2 linked regions of the Bdellovibrio bacteriovorus genome follow. The protein of the gene in region 1 interacts with the protein of each later gene in a pairwise test. Links are inferred from orthologs where the notes say so. Each region holds a gene or a part of one and is shown on either strand. Other genes may lie near its edges.

The links. Proteins that work in one complex are often made in the same cells at the same time.
Region 2: the proteins of def (region 1) and AZI87_RS09115 interact in binary tests that used the Escherichia coli proteins (3 or more experiments, as listed by UniProt). The link is inferred for Bdellovibrio bacteriovorus from one-to-one orthologs.

Annotation. Positions count from the first base shown.
Region 1 is NZ_LUKD01000001.1:279,367-282,296, forward strand. What follows is about bases 1-2,710. They hold def (peptide deformylase), read right to left. Parts: upstream 1,817-2,710; coding sequence 1,184-1,816; downstream 1-1,183. Other genes in these bases: rpe (ribulose-phosphate 3-epimerase), read right to left, coding at 1-238; fmt (methionyl-tRNA formyltransferase), read right to left, coding at 240-1,187; lptG (LPS export ABC transporter permease LptG), read right to left, coding at 1,844-2,710. Also shown: more of lptG, read right to left, coding at 2,711-2,923. UniProt on the Escherichia coli protein: Removes the formyl group from the N-terminal Met of newly synthesized proteins. Requires at least a dipeptide for an efficient rate of reaction. N-terminal L-methionine is a prerequisite for activity but the enzyme has broad specificity at other positions.
Region 2 is NZ_LUKD01000001.1:1,892,398-1,895,630, reverse strand. The notes cover bases 241-3,228. They hold AZI87_RS09115 (aspartate-semialdehyde dehydrogenase), read right to left. Parts: upstream 2,245-3,228; coding sequence 1,237-2,244; downstream 241-1,236. Other genes in these bases: AZI87_RS09105 (diacylglycerol/polyprenol kinase family protein), read right to left, coding at 3,120-3,228; pssA (CDP-diacylglycerol--serine O-phosphatidyltransferase), read right to left, coding at 2,228-3,082; AZI87_RS09120 (CFI-box-CTERM domain-containing protein), read right to left, coding at 241-1,126. Outside these bases: more of AZI87_RS09120, read right to left, coding at 1-240; more of AZI87_RS09105, read right to left, coding at 3,229-3,233.

The DNA.
Region 1 (2,930 bases):
CCGCCTTAATAAAATCTTCGACGTAGCGCTCGGGCTCTTCGATCATCAAGTGAACATCCAGGGGAAGTGGAGACACTTTCTTCAAAGACTTAACAACCGGAATACCGATCGTGATATTGGGAACAAAGCGCCCGTCCATCACATCCACGTGAATCCAGTCCGCCCCCGCTTCGGCAACGGCCTTGATTTCTTTTTCAAGATTCGCAAAATCCGCTGACAAAATAGAGGGAGCGACCATCTTAGACACCGAGCTTGTCTCCTACTTTAAGATCATGACCTTTTAAGAAGTCCGCCACCTTCATGCGATTGCGAGACTCTGGCTGAACTTCGTATATTTTTAAAATGCCATCACCTGTCGCCACCGACAAGTGATCTGCATTGACTGTCGTGATACTTCCTGGCTCTGCACTCACCGGTCCACTAACGGGAACCGCTTTATGCAGTTTCAATTTTTTACCTTGAAGCAAAGTGAAAACTCCCGGCCCGTAAACGAAACCACGAATTTTCCCGTCAATCGCTTTTGCAGAAAGATTCCAGTCCACCTGCGATTCATGCTTTTCAATTTTTTTAGCAATGGTGACTTGCGACTCATCTTGCGGCGTGGGCGCTAAGTTGCCACGCACATAATCCATCAGCTCCACACGCAAAAGATCCGCACCCAACTCTGCAAGTTTATCGTGAAGTTCTAATGCATTCATTTCGGGAGTGATCTTCACGCGACGAATGCCGATGATGTCTCCAGCATCGAGCTTCTTCACCATCTTTTGTAGAGTCACGCCACTTTCAAGATCGCCCGCTTCAATCGCACGTTGAATGGGAGCCGCTCCCCGCCATCGCGGCAAAACAGATCCGTGAACATTCACGCAGCCAAAACGAAAAGAATCTAAAAAATTTTGTGTCAGAATTTGCCCGAAGGCGACGACAACACCAACTTCTGCTCCCCAGCTAGCAATTTCTGCAACAGCAGCGGCGTCCGCTTTTAAGGATTCAGGAGAAATAACTTTTAAATTGTGGGCTTGAGCTAAAACCTTCACCGGACTTGGTGTCAGTTGCAATTTACGTCCTGCGGGACGATCAGGTTGAGTGACAACTCCGACGACCTCAAAGTGCTCATCTTTCAGAAGAGCTTGCAAAGAGGTCACGGCAAATTCAGGGGTTCCAAGAAAACAGACGCGGACCTTACTCACACTTCCAACTTTTCTTTGCCTGGTCCTGCTCCAGCTTTCGCATCCGCTCCAGCACTGCCGGCGTCCGCCGCTTTATCTTTCACAGGGTAGCCGTACTTTTTGATTTGGTTTTTGATCTTATTGCCTTTAACGAAGCTCAAGTGATCGACGAAAAGAGTGCCCTCTAAGTGATCCAGCTCGTGCTGCATACAGATCGCAAGAAGACCATCAGTTTTTACGATGAACTCTTTGCCATTCAAATCAAAAGCTTTCATTTCGATATAGTTATAGCGCTCCACAGTTTCGTAGTAACCAGGGATAGATAAGCAACCTTCGTCGAAAGTTGTTTTGCCTTCGCCTTTAACAATTTCGGGATTGATTAGAATCAACGGTTGAGGAACGGCTTTTTCAAGATCCGTCATGTCTTCGTACTTATAACGACGACCTTTATCATCTTTAGGGCGAGTGTCGATAACAACCATACGCACCAACTCACCCACTTGCGGAGCCGCAAGTCCGATGCCGTTCGCGTCGTACATAGTTTCGATCATATCCTCGGAAAGCTTTTTTAGCTCAGGACCAAACTCCGTGACAGGTTTAGAAACTTCACGCAATTTCGGATCTGGGAATGTGAGGATTTTCATGATCATAGGAACCTCCGAGAGGCCCCCATTATATCAGCGTTTCAGCCTTTTGAGAAGGACCAAGGCCACGACCGTCATGACAATGTTGGGCATCCATGAAGCCACATAAGGAGGCAAAGTCCCATGCTGCCCTAAAGTGATTCCCGACGAATAAAACACGTAATAGGCGAAAACCAGCCCTAAGCAGATCCCGACATTCAGCATTGTACCACCCGAACGAGCTCGCCCGACGCTGAAAGGGATGCCTAAAAGACACATGACGAGGCCGGCAAAGGCAAAGCTGACCTTGGCGTGATAGTCGACCTCATAGGCCACTGTATCCAGGCCCGCGTTTTTGTTCTTTTCGATAAAGTGTTTTAGCTCTGCCTGCGACATCATATCGGCCGTCTGACCCGCGCTTTGCAGGTCTTTGGAGTCCTCGGCCATGACAATGTTTTTCTTTTTAAACTGTGTCGTTAAAGGAAAACTGGAGTTCTTGGTAAAGACCGTGACGGCACCGTTTTCAAGTAGCCACTGCGAGCCCTGAATGATGACTTCGCGAGATGTGATCATCTGCACCAGATCCCAAGCATCGTTGAAGAAATACATCGTCAAGCCTTGGGCGCGGTCCCCTTTGGCGTTCAAAGTCTGAATGTTGAAGATCGAGTTCTTAGAGCGGTACCAGATCTTATCAGTTTTGATCGTCGAAAAACGATGCGGCTCTTTTTTCAGATCATAATAAAGAATGTAGTTCTTTTCTTTCGTCGCTTTTGGAATCAGGCGATCCGAGGCGTAATAACCCAGAACAGAAATAAAGCTGACGCAGATAAGGATCGGCGCGGAAATACGCAGAAGACTCATTCCACTCGCAAATAACGCGACGAGTTCATTCGCCTTATTCAAACTTGAAAGCGTCAAGATTGTGCCCAACAAACAGGCAACCGGAAGAAGCTTCGAAATGATTTCAGGGAACGAATACAGATAGTAATTCAAGAGTGCCGAGGGAGCGACATTCTTATAATTCACCATCGTGGACATGGCGTCGACAGCGGTGAAGATCGTCAAAAACACTAAAAGACCACCCAGGAAATATCCCCAAAACAGCCATGTTGTGTATCTGTCGATTCTGTTCACTTGACTA
Region 2 (3,233 bases), 1.6 Mb from region 1 along the record:
GACTGTGTTTGTAATAGAACTTAACAAAGGCCTTTCCCCATTTATTGGGAAGAAGGAACTTATTACGAAATTCACGGAAGCTTTCCACTTCAGGCGCCATCTGACTGCCGAAGGCCGCAGTGGCAATAAAGCAGCTTTTATCATCAAGTAAGCCCACCACCGCCGCCGGAGTACCACAAAGTTCAGCAGCGGTTACTGGCGATCCTGAAGTTCCGGGAATTGGAGTAAAGAAAGAAATCACTCCGGTCATATCCATGTTCGCCATGACCATGCAATAACGCTGACCATTGACGAGTCCATCCACGCGGTCATCAACAATCGGAGGATTTGCGGAACGATTCACTGGAAGTTCAAACATCGAAGAAGCGTTGCTGATACTTGCGATCGTCGTATTGTCATCAGTGACAAAAGGTTCGTAAAAGAAAACAACCGAACGGAATTCAACACCGGGAGCCGGTGAAGCCGGATACCCATCAGAGTAAACCATGTTTTCGACGTAAAGTTTTTCATCGCCCGGAAAGACATTGAAGTGACAAAACCCCTGGTTGTTGGCCACCGCAGCCGTATTGCAATCTGTGTAGAAAGAATCCGAAGCATCCGCTGCAGCCACTCGCGTGTTCAACCGGAAAGTCATTGAATCCGTCGTCGCCGATCCCCCGGATGTCGTGTTGATTCCAACAACCAAATCCTTATTCATGCTGCTATCGCAATTGCCTACACCCGCAGCTTGGCAGATTTCAGCCCAGGTCGCTTGGAACGTCAGAACACCACTGTCGAAAGTCCAAGGCAAAGTAGAGCTGACATCGTCTTCACCAATTTTCGCGTAAACCGTCCCCGTCGTATTCGTCGAAGTCATTTGAATGACTAAACGAAGATTGGGATAAGCGCTGGTTTTATTACACGAAAAAAGTTTTCCGCCCGCAGAAGTTCCTGTGCAGCTGTCGCATGTAAAAGACCCGTCGCCAGTACAAGCTACCGCCGGAGTAAATCCCGCATAAATAATAGGTTTAGCTGGATCAGAAAGATCACGATTTGAATCGCCAGAAATAGAATTCAATGTCATGGTCGCATGACTATTGAACGAAAGAAGGAAAATGCTGGCTGCCGTGATTACCGAAAGCTTCATCCTTTTAATCGAACCATGCGAAGGTCGAGATGTCAAAAAAAGCTCAAACTCAAGACCTTCGTCGAATCAGACAGGGACTATGGAAAAAGGTGGGAAGACCCACCTTTTTATTAACTGAAGAAGATTTGTTCAGCGATTTGGATGCCATTCAGAGCAGCCCCTTTACGGATGTTGTCCGAAACAACCCACATCAACCACATTTTTGGGTTTTCAGGATCGCGATGCACGCGTCCCACGTAAACAGGATCTTTTCCAGAAACATCGCGGGCCAAAGGATAAACGCTCTTCTTAGGGTCATCTTGAAGGACGATGCCTTTGAATTCGGAAAGAGTGGCCATGATCTGATCGCGGCTGACTTCTTTATTTAGAGTCACCCATACGGACTCACTGTGCGCGTTCAGTGCTGGGATACGAACCGTGAAAGCCGAAACTTTCAATTTGTCCTGACCCAGGATCTTACGTGTCTCTTTCATGATCTTTACTTCTTCACTGCAGTATCCCTCGTCGTTAAAGGACCCGATTTGCGGGATACAGTTGAAAAGAATCGTATGCGGGAAAGTTTTTGGTTGGTGATCGTCTTTGTGGTTTGACGTCTGTTCCATCAATTCGTCGTAACCGCCTTGACCGGCACCACTCACCGCTTGATAAGTGCTGACTCGCACTTCTTCTAAACCAAATTTATCTAAAAGTGGTTTTAGTGCCACAACCAACTGGATGGTTGAGCAGTTTGGATTAGCAATGATTTGCGGCTTGGAATCTTTAGTCACCAAGTTGCCGTTCACTTCAGGAACTACCAAAACAGTGTTGGGATCCATACGGAAAGCGGCAGAGTTATCGACGGCAAAAGCCCCGGCTTTCACAGCCTTCGGCGCCCACTCTTTGGAAATATCATCACCCGAAGAAAAGAACACAAGATCAAGGCCGTCGAAGCAACCTTCTTTAAGAACTTGCACGGGCCAAGAAGCCCCTTGCAGGTCGATCTTTTTTCCTAATGAGTTCTCAGATGCAAAAGGGCGCAGTTCCTGGATGGGAAAACTGCGCTCTTCAAGAAGTTTCATGAAAGTTTGGCCTACCATGCCGGTAGCGCCAACAACTCCGACTTTAAGTTTTCTTTTCATCTTTCTTCGCCTCTTCTTCCTCTTCTTCGAGGACTAAGTCACTCTCGTGTACTTGCGCGGGAGCATACACACTGGGCTTAATTTTACGAATGTTCTTTCCAAGCTTGAAGACACCGAAAACTGCACCCAAAGCGGCATAACCCATGAAAAGCACGAACAGCATCACTTCAGGGCGAAGAGCAACGACAACCAAAACACCGACCCCCAAAATCAGGTAGCGGAATGGAAGACGCTCTTTCAGATCTAAATCTTTAAAGCTACGGAAGCGGAAGTTACTTACCATCACTAGCGCCAAAAGGATCGTCATGATCAAAAGACCATAGTTACCTAGTGGTTCTAATTCCAAATCTTGGAAGGCAAGAACTGAAGAAGCTACGATACCCGCAGCCATTGGAATTGGTAAACCTTGGAAATAGTTTTTTTCAACAACGTTTGCTTGAACGTTGAAACGCGCCAAACGAAGAGCTCCGCAGGCTACGAAAAGGAAACACGCCACCCAACCCAAACGACCAAAGGGTTGAAGCGCCCACAAGAACAACAAAGTCCCTGGAGCCATACCGAAGCTGACAAGGTCACACAAAGAGTCGTACTCGGCACCGAACTTACTTGTCGAACGAGTCAAACGTGCCAAACGACCATCTAACTGGTCAAAGACCGCCGCCACAACAATCGCATAAGCGGCATAAAGATAATTTCCTTTGATAGATTGAATCACTGCAAAGAAACCAGAGAACAAGTTTCCTGTCGTCATCAAATTCGGAAGAATATAGATATACATTGCCAAGCGCTGTGCTTTGGCATCTTCGGAATCAATTTTTTCTAGATGAGTATCTGCCATTGTCTTCTCCCGCCATGTGGTCCATGGCAGGGAAACATTATCCTACAGTGGCAAAAAATCCAAAGAAATAAAACAGGATGGTGAGGCCAACGGCGCTCATCACAGGCAAAGTGAGGTTGTCATCAAGCTTGCCAATAGGAATAAGCTCTGC